DNA from 2 places in the Clostridium fungisolvens genome. Region 2 is predicted to be linked to the other one. Evidence: riboswitches for the same ligand, from Rfam matches in the RefSeq annotation. Region 2 holds a riboswitch; the other holds the start of a gene.
The links. A riboswitch is a leader RNA that binds a small molecule or an ion and turns the genes downstream of it on or off. The one in region 2 is predicted to bind S-adenosylmethionine.

Region 1: linked by a shared signal. The riboswitch ahead of metF (methylenetetrahydrofolate reductase [NAD(P)H]) and the one ahead of bsdtw1_RS04120 (homoserine O-acetyltransferase/O-succinyltransferase family protein) in region 2 are both predicted to bind S-adenosylmethionine.

The regions. Positions count from the first base shown of each region.
Region 1 is NZ_BLZR01000001.1:1,312,941-1,321,173, forward strand. It holds gene bsdtw1_RS05215 (V-type ATP synthase subunit D) at 1-501, shown strand, start outside; gene bsdtw1_RS05220 (glycoside hydrolase family protein) at 833-1,435, shown strand; gene bsdtw1_RS05225 (ArsR/SmtB family transcription factor) at 1,454-2,023, shown strand; gene bsdtw1_RS05230 (hypothetical protein) at 2,106-2,315, shown strand; gene bsdtw1_RS05235 (MraY family glycosyltransferase) at 2,664-3,617, shown strand; SAM riboswitch class I at 3,826-4,000, shown strand; gene metF (methylenetetrahydrofolate reductase [NAD(P)H]) at 4,104-4,988, shown strand; gene bsdtw1_RS05245 (hypothetical protein) at 5,296-5,445, shown strand; gene bsdtw1_RS05250 (hypothetical protein) at 5,777-6,517, shown strand; gene bsdtw1_RS05255 (DUF4097 family beta strand repeat-containing protein) at 6,520-7,788, shown strand; gene def (peptide deformylase) at 7,895-8,233, shown strand, end outside.
Region 2 is NZ_BLZR01000001.1:1,055,364-1,063,596, forward strand. It holds gene bsdtw1_RS04105 (helicase-related protein) at 8-1,762, shown strand; gene cobC (alpha-ribazole phosphatase) at 1,807-2,409, opposite strand; gene bsdtw1_RS04115 (APC family permease) at 2,930-4,918, shown strand; SAM riboswitch class I at 5,069-5,179, shown strand; gene bsdtw1_RS04120 (homoserine O-acetyltransferase/O-succinyltransferase family protein) at 5,667-6,530, shown strand; gene bsdtw1_RS04125 (homoserine dehydrogenase) at 6,548-7,771, shown strand; gene bsdtw1_RS04130 (DUF2264 domain-containing protein) at 8,068-8,233, shown strand, end outside.

The DNA of each region.
Region 1 (8,233 bases), 260 kb from region 2:
AATAATGTTTTAAGGAAAGAAGTAGAAGAAGAGTTGCATGAATCTTTAAAAGATTTTGTAATGGCTAGAGCAGTTATGAGTTCAGAGTTTTTGGAAGAGGCAGTTGCATTTCCTAAGGAGAACATAACTGTAGACATCGATACTAAAAACATAATGAGTGTAAATGTCCCAGTAATGAATTTCAAAAGAAAACTAGAAGGTGATGAAGGAAGCATATTTCCATATGGATTTTCAAGCACTTCCTCTGAACTAGATGATTCTATATCTAAGTTATATAGTATACTTCCAAAGCTTCTTGAACTAGCGGAAGTTGAGAAGAGCTGCCAACTTATGGCATATGAAATTGAAAAGACTAGAAGAAGAGTCAATGCACTTGAATATATGACTATTCCTCAGCTTCAGGAAACTATAAAATATATAAGAATGAAGCTTGAGGAAAATGAGAGAAGTGCTCTAACTAGACTTATGAAGGTTAAGTCAATTATACAAGAAAGAAGTTAGAAAGGCTTCATAAGGAAATTAATATCAGTTAAGTTCATTAAATAAAGACCATGTGTATTAGGGGATGATTCTGCTATATATACATGGTTTATAATTTTGTTTTTATCATTAGACATAGTTTTAATAAATAAATAATAAAATATAGTATTTTAAATTGAAAATTCATCAAAAGGTATATAAATTCTTTAAGTACGGGCTTTGTGAAAATTTATTCAATTAATATAAATTTTATTTATCATTAAAATAAAAGCGATAGATATTGCGAAATTTAGTTGTTTATAATATATAATTAATATGATATAATACAAAAAAAGGTATTAGGAGAAGTGCTATGAGAGAAAAGTTTGTGGGAAGAATTTTATTGTTTATTATAGTATCAGTAATAGTTAGCACTTTTGTAGTTTTTTTGTGGACAAGTATATCTGATTATTCTTCTAGTTTGAAAAATAACGATAAGGATTTTGAGACATATATTGAAAAGACAGTTGGGTATGATATAGATATATTGACTACCATGGAACAAGATAATTATAAATACATTATGTTTACGAAAAAAGGGTCCAACGGTGCAAATATTTTTGCTTTTAAAAAATGGCATTTTAATAGATTTATTGATGCTGGCGCAATTTTTCATTCAAATGATTTAAAGCAAGACAAATCTAGCAAATCGCTATTTGGTGCTCTTAACATTATGGATGAAAAAAATAAACAAAAGTATGTAGTTTTCGGCATTAATTCCTCTGATATAGCGAAATATTATACAATAGATATAAATGAGAAGGAGTTCAAGAGAGAAATTACGGATGCCTATTTTATAGACGTTTTAGATTTCAATGAAATGAGTTCGTTAAAGCTAAGAAGTATAAAGTTTTATGGAAAACATGATGAAGATGTAACTGATAAAATGATAATTAAGGATGAAAATGGACAATAAACTGTAGAGGTGATATTAATGAAGGACAAAGTAAAGTTGAGCACTTTGGAGCAAATAAAGGCATACTCAGATCCATATAGATTAAGAATACTTACATTACTAAGAAATAATGGAGATGCAGCTACTGTTAAAGAAATTGCTGATCAATTAGGCGAAGTGCCAGCGAAGGTACACTATCATATTAAAAAACTTGAGAAAGCTGGAATTGTTGAACTTATAAGAACTAAAGAAGTCAAGGGTATAATAGCAAAATACTACTATTTAACTGCAGATAGATTTGAAATTGTTGGAGAGAATATAAGCGAACAAGCAAAACAGATTTATAAATCAGAAGTTTTAAATTTAGTTAGTGACTATTATCAAAATTCTAGAAATGATGTTATTGAAGCCTTAAACTCTAGAATAGAAGATCACAATGAAGGAAATATATCATTAACTTCAAGAACCTTATATTTAACTAAAGAGGAATTTGAGGAATTAAATAGTTTAACTAGAGAAATGTTTGCTAAATATGAGGTGAAGAAAAAAGATGCCATACCATGTCATGCTTTTTCAGTGTTATGTAAGACCAATCCGGATGATAAATAAATCATTTACATAAACTTAACAATCACTACACTAATCCAAACATATTATATAGGGATACTATATATTTTTGGAGGCAGATTCAATGAGGATTGTTATAGATATAGATATAGTAAATCATGCAGAGATATTAGAGAAACATAAAGGTGGTTTTGCAAGTCTTTTAGCTAATAGCAGCTTTGTTAAGGAGCAAGTTGAACATGAAATTAGAAAAGAAATATTAAATAAGTTGACTAAAGCTTTAAAAGATGGATTGTCAGAAAACGGTGTAAAAGCAAGGATAAGAATAAATTAAAATGGGGGGCTCTAATGAGACCCTTTAATTTTTACATATATACAATATTCTCTGTTATTCTTTTGTTATCTTTGTGTGATAAATTAATGATATATTCTAAACATAAATGTCATTTATTAATACTTTAAATACAAAAGAAAAGGACGTTATTTTCTAGAGTTTTATAGGTATCTAAGATTTTTAAAAAATTTACATTTGTTTCACAACAAAAAGATTGAAGATAACATTATTTTGATACATAATTGTAATATTATTGAAAAAGATATGTTTATATGTAATTTTTCTTTGAATGTCCTTGAGAATATTATATAATATATGCTGTGCCCTAGGATAAAAGGAGAGATTTTAATGTTTAATTATATTTTAGGTATTGTAGTATCATCATTAGTGGCAATACTAATAACTCCATCACTAATGAAAATAGCTGAAAAAATAGAGTTTACTGATAAACCTACGGAGAGAAAAAAACATGATAAACCTATACCTATAATTGGTGGGATAGTTATGTTTATTGGTTTTTTTATAGGTTATTTCTTATTAGTGAGAAATGATAGAACTCAAAGTCTATATTTATTTGCTTCATCTATAATGATTTTATTAATAGGATTATTAGATGATTATTTTAAAACAAAAGGCAAAGAGTTTATGATATTTCCAAGAGTATTAGTACAAATATTAGCAGCAAGTTTAATCTATAAATCAGGTATTGTATTTAATGGAATTACAGATCCATTCAACGGCAGTTATATAGAGTTGCCTGTTGTATTAAAATACTTACTTACTATTACTTGGATATTTGGGGTTACTACAGTTATTAATTGGTCTGATGGAATGGATGGCTTAGCAGGTGGAATATCAACCATTTCAGCTACAACTCTGTTTGTAGTAGCGCTTGCAAAAGGGCAAACTGATTCAGCACTTATGTCAATAATCCTTGTAGGTGCAGTATTAGGATTCCTTAAGTACAATCGACACCCTGCGAGAATATTTATGGGAGATTCAGGTGCGAATTTTTTAGGATTTACATTAGCTATAATAGCTTTAGATGGAGCCTTTAAACAAGCTACAGTTATGTCTATATTCATCCCGTTTTTAGCGTTAGGTGTACCTATATTTGATAACTTATTTGTGATATTTAAGAGATTTAGTGAAGGTAAACCTGTATATCAAGCAGATAGAAGTCAAATACATTATAGGCTTGAGCAAAAAGGAATGAATACAAGGCAGGTAGTCTCCTATATATGTTTAATAAGTACCTGTTTAAGCCTTATTTCTATATTAATACTATTACTTAGATTATAAAAACTTAGTTTATAGTTAAGTTTTAAAATAGATTTAGGAGTAGAGCGCTATAAAGTTAACTAAAATAATATACTATATTATTAGTTAAAATAATAATTTGAAAATAATAATTAAAATTTAATTGATAATTATTAATAATATAGTATATAATATGATATTATATACATATAATGCTAAATAAATTGCAATTTAAATAATTGAATAAAACATCTTATCAAGAGTGGTGGAGGGACTGGCCCTGTGAAACCCGGCAACCTTATACAGGTTATATATAACTTAACTTATAGCGATTATGTAGTGCGATAAGTGATATAAGTTGAATTTTATTATTAACCGAGCATATAAAGGTGCTAAATCCTGCAGTTTTTACTGGAAGATAGGATATGCTTTGTGGTTTAGACCTAGAGGTATATCCTCTAGGTTTTTTTATTGTATAGGAAAGTATAAAAAAGAAGAATTTGTTTTTAAATTAAAGGAGGACTTACTATGCTAATTAAGGATTTATTTAAACAGAAGAGGATGGTTTTTTCTTTCGAAATATTTCCTCCAAAGCTTACTTCACCAATAGAGACGGTTTATAATACAATAGAAGAATTAGCCGTTTTAAACCCAGACTATATAAGTGTTACTTATGGTGCTGGTGGAAGTGTAAATAACAACAGAACTTGTGAATTAAGTTCTTTAGTAAAAAATAAATATGGAATAGAAGCATTAGCTCATCTTACATGTATTAACTCAAGCGAAGATAAAATAAATAGGATTGTTGACAATTTAAATAAAAATAACATCAAGAATATCTTAGCTTTAAGAGGAGATGTGAATGGAGAAGAAAATGGAAGTGATAGATATAACTATGCTTTTGAACTTATCAAGCATTTAAGAGAAAAAGGTAATTTATGTCTAGGAGCAGCTTGCTACCCTGAAGGACATGTACAAAGTGATAATTTAGATAATGATATATTGTATCTGAAAAACAAGGTAGATGCAGGAGCTGATTTTTTAGTATCGCAACTGTTTTTTGATAATAATTTGTATTATAACTTTCTTGATAAGGTAGCTAGCCAAAATATAAACGTACCAATTCAGGCAGGTATAATGCCTGTGACAAATAAGAAACAAATTGAGAGGATAGCATCACTTTCAGGTGCACATCTTCCACAAAAGTTTGTGAAGATAATGGATAAATACGAACATAATAAAGAAGCGCTTAGAGATGCAGGTATAGCTTATGCAGTGGAGCAGATTGTTGACTTGGTATCTTCTGGAGTAAGTGGAATACACCTCTATACGATGAATAATCCATACGTTGCAAAAAAGATAACAACTAGCATTGAATCACTAATTAATCACATAAATGAAGAAGCTATTTAAAGGAAACGGACTGTAAAAGCACTGAATTTTGCATAAGGTATTAACCATCTGATGATCTACTTCATAATCACTTAATTTAAACAATATTTTTAAACATAACCAAAGTAAATAATGTTTAGAAAGAATTTCAATGAATATGAATACTTAATGATCAACACACTATAGTTGTATCCTTAAAAATATTTATATATAAAATAATGGCTGTGTTTAGCACTGACTTGAAATTAAGGTGTTCTTAAAAAGTATCCTTTTTAAGAACCTTATTTCAAACGATGATAAATAAAGCCTTAATAATAAGGAGGTAGCTATGGGAATAAGTGAAAAAGACCATGCATATGAAGTTGCTAAAAAAATGATTATAGATGGAGAATCATGGGATAAGATAATGGAAGAAACAAAACTGAGATTAAAAGATTTAAAAAGGATCCAAAAGGAAGAAATAACTCCACATTTCTAAATTATCAAGTAGTTAAGTTTAGCTCTAAGCTGAATTTAACTACTTTTTAATTTAGGTAGCTGTTAAAGTGCCCTGTTGGAATTAAGTGCTTATCCGTCCGAAAACTTTTAAATTTATGAATCAATTATTAAATGAACTAGTAAAAGATAACCTATGTAAAATATTGGTTAAAATGTATGATTATGTTACGATGTAAAGATAAATCAATTTAGTATGCGATTAAAATTTTTGGTTTTAAAGACTTTAAGAAAAAGTTAAGAATTTATTAACTATAATCTTAAGTTTTAGCATTTATTATTATGATATAAGATTTACAGGGAGGATTAATATTATGAAAAGTAAAATTAAAGCATTTTTTCTTTCTTTTATACCTGGACTTGGGCACATATACTTAGGAGAAAATAATAGAGGATTGATATTCTTAGGAGGTTTCTTATCCTATATATTCACAGTAGGTTTCTTAAATCATTCATATGATATTATAGGGGGATATTCAAGAGTATTTGAAGCAGCAATACCTGCATTATGGATATTTAATGTGCTGGATTGTGTAATCAATGCAGAAAAAATAAACAAAGGAATGATAAACTTAGCGGATGATAAAAGTACTGAAGATGAAAGAAAGTTAATTTCATTCATGCTTTCTGTTATACCAGGATTAGGTCAGCTTTACTTAGGCGAGAAAGAAAAAGGACAAAAATTATTATCGCTCTTTTTGATTGTATATATAGTATCTTCATTAGTAAATATAGATATTCTAAGGCTAGGAGTGCCAGCAATAATAATCTATTCTATATTAGATTTAATGAATGTAAAAGGAATAAGAGATACAACAGAAATAAACTTTTCAGGAAAGTGGTTTGATAACTGGGTTAAACTCCTTGGCGTAGTGTTTATAGCAGCAGGTGTTATAGCATTAGCAAACAGATTTTTAGGTGAATTTGTAGATAATAGAGTTTTCTATATGATTAAAGATTATACAAAGGTTATATTATCTTCAGTGATTCTAATTGGATTTGGTATCAAAATGCTTTTTATGGGAAAGCCCAAGGAAATTAATGGGGAGGACTAGTAATGAAACAATGGAAGATAGGTAGACTATCTGCAGGGGTTGGTCTAATATTACTTGGTACATTGCTCATAATTGCAAGAATACAGAACTTATACTATTTTGAAATTATAGAAAAGTGGTGGCCAGTTTTAATAATATGCTTAGGAATTGAGCTTGTAGTAGGAGCATTCTTAGCAGGAAATCCTAAACTTAGTGTGACGGTAGATGGTAAAAGTGTCTTTATTGCTATAATTATAGTTGTTTTTGTTTTTATAAGCAGTGGGATAAGCTTTGCTGCAAAAAATGGAATTTCAATCTTTAACGGAAATGGCATATCTATAAATGCTTTTAGCAATGAAAAGATAGTATCAAATAAGATGGAATTCCAATCGAAAAAATCTTTGACATTAGAAAACAAGCAAGGAAAGATTTCTATTGATAAGAGTGATAATGATAAGATCGAAATTGAAGCAAATATTTCTATTGGCTACAATAATGAAGCTGTTATAAGTGATTTACAAAAACAAGCGATAGAATTTACAGATGGAGAAAATCTTGTAGTAAAAACAAACTACAACCAAAACAAACAAGATGGTGCAGTCAAGAAAATAGATTATATAATAAAATTACCTAGCTCTGTAAAGTATGATATCAAAAGTTCTTATGGAGATGTTGTAGTTTCCAATATTTCTAGTGATGGAAAGGTTGACCAGTCAAGTGGAAGCACTAATATCAGTAATATTAAAGGCAACATCGAAGTAAATAATAAGTATGGATCGGTGAAGATTGATACTTTAGAGGGTAATTTAATTGTAAGTTGTAATAATGGAGAACTTAATGTACTTAATGTAAAAGGAAAGGTTATAAGCTCAAATGCTTATGGATCAACAAGTATAGAAAATATAAGTGAAGATTTAGAATTTAAAGGTTCAAATGGAGCGTTTACTGAAAAAAATATTAGTGGATTCTCAAAAATATCAAGTAAGTATGGAGATGTAAATATAATTAATCCATTAAAAGGTGCAAATGTAGAGGCTAATAATGGTACTATAAAACTAGAAAGCAATAAACCTATAGAAGGTGATGTTACTATATATAATGCCTTCGGAAATATAAATAGTAGAATTATAAAGGAACAATCAGCTAAAATTAAGTGTACTACAAAGAGTGGATCTATAACTAATAATTTTGGATTATCTAGTGATAATAAAAATATTTTAGAAGGCGAAGTAAATGGCGGTAAGTTTCTTTTCATGATGGAAACAAAAAATGGTTCTATAAATATAAACTAGCAAATAAAAAACTTGGTGATTTCTTGGAATCTATAAATTTTAGTTGAAGTAATTAGGCTTAGTATGTAATAATGTTTTTAGATAGATTTTGAAAGGAGTTACCTTAATGCCAGTAAGAAAGATAGTTCAGTTAGGTGATGAGCATTTAAAGAAAATATCAGCACCTATTAAAGAAATAAATGCAGAAACATTAGCAATAGTAAAAGATTTAAAGGATACATTATATTCTGTAGATGGTGTTGGACTTGCTGCACCTCAAATTGCAGTCAATAAAAGAATTGTATTTATTGACCTACGAGATGGCTCAGAACCAATAGTATTAATTAATCCGGAGATAACATTTAAAGAAGGCAAAGAAGAAGGATACGAAGGATGTCTAAGTTATGTTGGATATGAAGGATTAGTTGAAAGACCTAAAAAAGTTAAGGTTAAAGCACTTAATGAA
Region 2 (8,233 bases):
GAATTAGATGAAGAGAGCAGATGAGAGAAATTTTAGAAAGATAAAGAATCAAATTAAACAAATTGATGAAATAGTAAGACATACTAAAACAAATGCATTATGGGAACATGAAGCTTCAGTTAGAAAAAAGCTTAAGGAGCTAAGTCAATTTAGAAGAGAAGAACTTAGGGATTATGATGAAGTATATGAAGGTTATGTTGATGTTTTAAATTATATTTCTGAGAGACTTCTTGAGGATTATAATAAAAAGAATAATTCATTTTTTGATTTTTATTCGATTGTAAGAAACAATTTTGAAAGCTATGTTAGCTCGGGGATTATAGGTGTTCTTATTGCTGAACATATACCAAAGATAATATCAGAAGAGTTTGATGAAGTATTCCCTAGAAATCCTAAGGATGAATATAGGAGAGCCAGAGCTATAAAAAGAAAGATATTTTTACACCTTGGAGACACTAATACTGGAAAAACCTATAATTCAATGCAAAGATTAAAGCAATGCGAAAAAGGGATATACTTGTCTCCTTTAAGAATACTTGCGTTAGAAAATTATGAAAGACTTAACAACGAAGGTGTAAAATGCAACCTTATAACTGGTGAAGAAGAAATAATACATGAAGATGCGAAGCATATTTCTTGCACAATAGAGAAACTTGATATAAATGAACAATATGAGATAGCTATAATAGACGAGATTCAAATGATAGATGATGATCAGAGAGGGGCTGCCTGGACCCGAGCGTTGCTTGGACTTAGATGTAAAGAGATACATGTCTGCGGTGCAAAAAATTCAAAAGAACTTTTGCTTGAAATACTAGAAGACTGTGAGGATGACTATGAGATAATTGAATATAAAAGACAGATTCCTTTGATAGTAGACGAGAAAGCTTTCACATTAAAAGACATAAATCCAGGTGATGCTCTAGTTGTATTTTCCAAGAAGAGAGTATTAGAGCTTGGAATGCATTACTCTTCTTTGGGTATGAGAGCCAGCTTGATATATGGAGATCTTCCACCTGAAGTAAGAAGAAAGCAATATGAAAGTTTTATAAGCGGCAGCAGTAAAATATTGATATCTACAGATGCTATAGGTATGGGCGTTAACCTTCCAATAAAAAGAATAGTATTCATGGATATAAAGAAATTTGATGGAAATGAAATTAGATTTCTTAAAAGTCAGGAAGTAAAGCAAATAGGTGGTAGAGCAGGAAGAAAAGGAATTTATGATGAAGGCTTCGTTGCTTGTAGTGGCAATAACCAGAATTTTATTGAAGAGAATCTTTTAGTAGAAGATCAAGTAATAGAAGAAGCAGTTCTAGGACCAAGTGAAGAAATATTAAAAATAAAGAGCTTATCTTTAAGAGAAAAGTTAGCTTTGTGGAGTACAAAAAAAGAAAAACTACATTATTATAGAAAAATGGATGTTAGTGAATATTTAGTTATCCTTGATGCCGTAAAAGGCTATAAGATACCGGAAGAAAAGCAATGGAAGCTTATGAGAATTCCGATAGATATATCAAACGAGGATATAATGAATGCTTTTATAAATTATGTAGATGAGCATTTTGTTGCTAAAAGTAATACACTGACAAAGCCTGGTCTTAAGTTTTATGATTTAAAAGAATTGGAGAACTATTATCAAAAAATCAATTTGTATTACTCATTCTCAAGAAATTTTAAGCTTGATTTTGATGAAGAATGGGTATATGAAGAAAGAAAAAATGTGAGTGAAGAAATTAACAAGATACTATTGAATTTATAAAAGTAGCCTAATGATTGTGCTAAATCATTAGGCTGTTTTTTGTTTCAGAAGTTATAGTTTGAATTTACAGCTAATACTTTAAAAGAATTTTTATCTTCAAGATATTCTATGATGCTTATACTTCCGTTTGGAATATCTAGTGCAGCTCTATTTTGAAGTGGCATCTGTAAGATAGTGCATAAAATTACTTTAATAACAGCGCCGTGAGATACCATAGCTATATTGCTATTATTGTAAGGTAAAAGAGAATAGAGTGCATTAAAAACTCTTTCCTTAAGCTCCAGATAAGATTCGCCTTCAGGAGGAGCAATAGCTGCAATATCTTTTGACCAAGTTTCTAAAAACTCTTTATACTCAATTTTTATTTCATCCCAGGTCTTACCTTCCCATTGACCAAGATTGATCTCTTTAAATTCATTTATAATATCCACATTGATATTAAGTTTCTTAGCAAGAGGTTCTGAAGTCTTTAGAGCTCTTTTTAAGGGGCTTGAATATATTTTTCTAATATCACAATTTTTTAAGGTCTCAGCAATATTATTAGCCTGTTCTAGTCCTTTAGAATTTAATTCTTCATCTTTACTTCCTTGATATCTAAAGTTTTGATTCCATTCTGTCTGCCCGTGTCTTATTAAATAAATAATCATATATTTATCACCTCTTTTTCATGCAATGAGTTAAGAAAGTTGTATTATATATAGTTAAGATGAGTAATAATTAATATTTTAAATAAAATAATGCTACTTATTTAAAGAATATATCATATAAGAATTGTAAAAGTAAGATTATTAAAAAACAAACAATATTAGTTGATTATTAAATTATATAGCAAGTTTATAAAAGAATACAAGTAGCTGATACCAACGGGTTAAATGTTTTCATAATTCCGATTGGTGGTTTTAACATATAGTATATACCAATTAAAATAGTAATATTTGCTTTAAAATTGTGAAAATACAAAAAAATAGTACATGCTAAATTTGGCTGTATTAGACGTTTTTCGACTATAAATAGGTAATTAACATGAATAGAATCATTACATCTTACAATATGTTAATATATTATGAATTTAAATCAATTTAAAGAATTTGAAGCTTATATCACACACTGATATAATACGAAATTGTTCCATTAATAATTTAGAAATATTTTCGGGAGAGGATTCTTATGGAAAAGATAAAAAGAAAGGTTATTGGTGAGCCCTTAAAATCATCACAAATCACACATGAAAAGTTTAGTGTATTCAGAGGTCTTCCAATACTATCATCTGATGCAATTTCTTCAGTCGCATATGCTTGTGAAGAAATACTTATAGTGCTCATTCCAGTAATGGGTATTCTTTCATACAAGTACTTGATATATGTTACTGCTGCAATAATTGCATTATTATGTATCTTGATTTTTTCTTATAGACAAACTATCGATAGCTACCCTAAAGGTGGAGGTTCATATATAGTTTCAAGAGAGAACTTAGGTGTAACACCAAGCTTACTAGCAGGTGCATCACTTACTACAGATTATATATTAACTGTAGCTGTAAGTTCCACAGCTGGTGTTGCAGCAATTACTTCAGCATTTCCGGCACTGCTAGAGTTTAGAGTTCCATTAACTTTACTTATAATAACTATAATGACTGTTGGTAATTTAAGAGGCGTTAGGGAATCAGCTAAGTTATTCAGCGTACCTACATACTTCTTTCTGTTCATTAGTTTATTAATGATAGCAGTTGGTGTAATTAAATATCTTATATACGGATATGTTCCAGTTGAGACAGCTCAAGTAGCACAAATGCAAAATACAATTGGAGACATGACATTGTTCTTATTCTTGAGAGCTTTCGCAGCAGGTTGTACAGCTCTTACAGGTATAGAAGCGGTTAGTGATGGAGTTGCTAACTTCAAAGCACCTGCAACTAAGAATGCAAAAAGAGTATTAAGTCTGTTGTTTTTAATAGTTGTCATAATATTTGGTGGAGTATCTTACCTATCAACAATTTATCATACAACGGCTGGTGGAGATAAAACAGTTATATCTCAAATTGCTGGTCAAGTTTTTGGGCAAAATAGTTTATTATTTTTCGTAATGCAATTTGCTACTACTTTGATCCTTATAATGGCTGCGAATACAGCTTTTTCAGATTTTCCATTATTGCTTTCTTTTATAGCTAAGGACGGATTTGCACCAAGACAGTTTGCTAAAAGAGGAGATAGATTAAGCTTCTCAAATGGTATAATATTACTTGCAGTTGCAGCAGCTATATTGGTAATTGTATTTAAGGGTGAAAACCACTTAATGTTACCTCTATATGCTATTGGTGTATTTATATCCTTTACTTTATCTCAAAGTGGTATGGTAATGAGATGGGTTAGAACAAAAGCACCAGGTTGGAAGCATAAAGCTTTTATAAATGGTTTAGGAGCAACAATAACATTTATAACTTTAATCGTAATATCTATAGTTAAGTTTAAGCATGGAGCATGGGTAGTTATAATCCTTATCCCATCATTAATGCTTCTTATGAAGAGAATAAGAAGACATTACGCTAAAGTTGCTAGACAATTAAGCTTAGATAATAACTACTTCCCAGTATTTAATAGTAATGCTGCTAAAAGATTTATAGTTCCAGTAGGAGCTTTAAATGAAGCTGTTGTAAAAACAATAAACTATGCAAAATGTTTATCTGATGATATAACTGCTTTCCATGCATCTACGGATGAAGAGGAAACAGCAAAGCTTAAAGAAAAATGGGATAAATATGAAATGGGAATTCCTCTTATTATAAGAGACGTTGATTATAGAGAAGTTGTTAATCCATTAGTAGATTTTATAGAGAATAGTGATTTTAGACCAAGTAAAAAGGATATGGTTACTGTTGTAATACCTCAGTTCAATGCAGAGAAATGGTGGGGAAATGCACTGCATAACCAAACTGCAATGTTCTTAAGAAGTACCTTACTTAAGAGAAGAAACATAGCTGTTATATCTGTTCCATTTATTATAGAAAATGATTATGATACTGAAAACATGGAAAAAGTATTAGAAGAGTATACTGATAAAGAGTGTTTTAAGTGTAAAGAAACAAAAGAAACTCATGAAAAAGAGTGCAAAATCGAAAAGACTGAGCAAATTGATAAGAATAGTAAAGAAAGCAATTAATAGAAAAAAAGAGAAAAGTGATAAAAAATAGAGATAATAGGAGAAAATTAGAGTTATAGCCTATCGGTTTTCTCCTATTATCCTAATTGGATATTTGAACCTATAGACTTTTCTTGTATAATTATAGCAAACATAATTGAATATTTAGGTCTTTTATCAAGAACGGTGGAGGGACTGGCCCTTTGAAGCCTAGCAACAGCTAGCAGTCATTAGCTAGAATTGTGCTAAATCCTGCAGGATTATATTCCTGAGAGATAATAGATATATGCTAAACACATTGAAATTGTATATTTGCAATGTTTTTTAAGCTATTTCTCTATCTCTATAGAAAAATAGCTTTTATTTTTTATTAAGTATTTTTCTATAGAGATAGTTTTAAAGATGTACTAGTTCGTTTGGAAACTGCGAAGTTTTAATACGAAGTGGTACATCTATAACGGATTATTTTCTGATAAAAGACTGCCTATGATTTTTTTAAAGTCATATTAGGTGGTCTTTTTTTCTATATATAAACTACTTCATATTAGAATTTATCCAAATAAAGATTCGTAGAACCATCGAAATCTTTATTTGGAGTTTGAGGACTGAAGTAGTTTATCAGTTCAGCGGAATAGATAATCTAGTTCTATCCAATAAACCTAAGTAACATTTGTGTTAACTATTAATGGTAATGGGATTATCAAATTTAGATTTCATTTGGAACTAGTTTATCGATATATAGATTTTAATTTGGGGAGGTAAGTCAGGTATGACTATATACTGTAAAGCAAAATTAGTGGGAGCAGATTTAATAAAATATAATAAAAATATTGTAATAGACAGAGTTGAAAAGAACTTACCTAAAATAGGGATTCTAAATTTAATGCCAAATAAGTACGAGACAGAAAGGCAGCTTTTAGAATTGCTATCTAGAACTTCTTTAAGTATGGAAGTTAAGTTTATAAGGCTTGTAACGCATGAATGCAAGTCTGTACCAAAAGAATACTTAATTGAAAATTATGAAGCTTTTAATGATATTAAAAATGAATTGGATTGTTTAATTATAACAGGAGCACCAGTAGAAAAATTAGATTTTGAAGAAGTATCTTATATAGATGAATTAAATGAAATACTTAATTTTGCTAAGGAGAGTAATAAAAAATCCATATTTATATGTTGGGGGGCTCAAGCGGCATTAAATCATTATCATGGAATTCGTAAAGAACTTTGTGATGAGAAAATTTTTGGAATATTTGACCATAATAAGTTGGAAAGTCACTGGGTTCTAGAAGGTGTAAGTAATAATCTTTTTGCTCCTCATTCTAGACATACAAAACTAGTAAGTGAAGATGTAGAAGCTTGTAAGGCTTTAAAGGTTATAGCAAAATCAGATGAAGCAGGAGAATATGTAATAGTTGATGACAATTCTTTGTATATACTAGGTCATTGTGAATATCATAAGGAAACTTTAAAAAATGAGTATTTTAGAGATTTGAACAAGGGATTACCGATAAATATACCAAAAAATTATTTTGTAGAGAATGATCCTTGTAATGACATAATTGAAAGCTGGAAAGAAGATGGAATAAGGTTATATGATAACTGGCTTAAAAATTTTATAGTAGGACTTTAATGAAAAGGGAGGCTTATATGAAAAAGATAGCAGTATTAGGTTACGGTGTGGTTGGAACAGGACTTATAGAATTAATAGAAAAGAACAAAAGTAAAGATGAAGAAGCTGAAATTCATGTTGAAACAATACTAGTAAAACATAAAGAAAAGCATCTTAAGAAAAAACTAAGTGATAAAATAACAGATAGTTTTGAGGAAGTTTTTTCTAAGGATTGGGATATACTTGTAGAGGTGATCGGTGGAATTAACCCTGCGTACCAATACGTAAAGAAAGCTTTAAGCCTTGGAAAGCATGTGGTTACTGCTAATAAGGATTTGATTGCAGAATATGGTGATGAGCTTTTTCAATTAGCTAAGGATAATAGAGTTTCATTAAAGTTTGAAGCTTCAGTTGCAGGTGGAATACCAATTATAAAACCTCTTACTGAATCCTTAAGCGGTAATGAAATAAGAAGCGTAAAAGGCATAATAAATGGGACTACTAATTTCATACTTTCGAAGATGTATGAAGAAGGGGTGGAGTATGAAGAGGCTCTGAGAGAAGCACAGGTGCTAGGTTTTGCTGAAGCAAATCCAGATTCAGATGTATTGGGGTACGATGCAGCTAGAAAGCTTGCTATCTTATCAACTTTAGCATTTAAAAAGAGAGTTTTTTGGAAGGATATAGATGTAGAAGGTATAACATCTATAGATAGTAAGGATTTCGCATATGCCAAGAGAGCGAACTGTAAAATAAAGCTATTATCTTATAGCAAGAAGGAAGAAAATAAGGTTTTTGCTTCTGTGAAACCTGTGCTGATAGATAGTGAATCTGACTTTTACAGAGTAAACAATGAAGTTAATTCAGTTATTGTTAGCGGAGATGCCGTTGGCGAATTAGTGTTTAAAGGAAGTGGAGCAGGTATGCTTCCTACAGCTTCAGCTGTATATGGAGATATTATTGATCTAGCTCTAAATAAAAATAGTATTGTAATAAATAGCTTCTCAGAAGATAAGTTTAATATAGAGTCAAATTTAAAAGAAAAAGTACAAAGTCTTATAAGAATTCATACAGATAATAAGGAGAATCTTATTAAAGAATTGAATGGAAGATTTTTGACCGCTGAGTTTATTGATATATTTGATAATGAGATAGGCTTGTTGGTTGATGGATATACAGAAGGTGAGATAGAAGAAGGTTTAATCTTATTAAAGGAGCTATCCTACGTCAACAATGTAAAAAGAATACTAAAAGTAAGCTAGCGAAAAGTCAACTGAATATAGTTGACTTTTTTCATTGTTAATACATTGAAAAAGCACTGCAAATCTAAAAAAAGTAGCATTGTAAATACCTGAGATAATCCTATAATTTAAAAGTGAAATACATTATATAGATAAAATACTTCGATCCTTAAACCCCAAATAAAGATTCCGATGGTTCTACGAATGTTTATTTGGATAAATTTTAATATGAAGTGATTTATCTACAGCAGAGGATTTAATATTACGGATTATAGAGTATTGAAAAAAGGGTGTTTAAAAAGAGATGGGGGGGTTATATGGTCACTATTGAAAATAAATCTGATTTAGTAAGGTTGACAGAAGAGTTTCTGCAGCCAATGATGAGTAAGTTTTCAGAAGGCAAAGCATATTTAAATTTTGGGGTTACAGAAGCTCATTATGGTAAAAAAGTAGCTGGCTTTGAAGCTTTTTCGAGACCTTTAT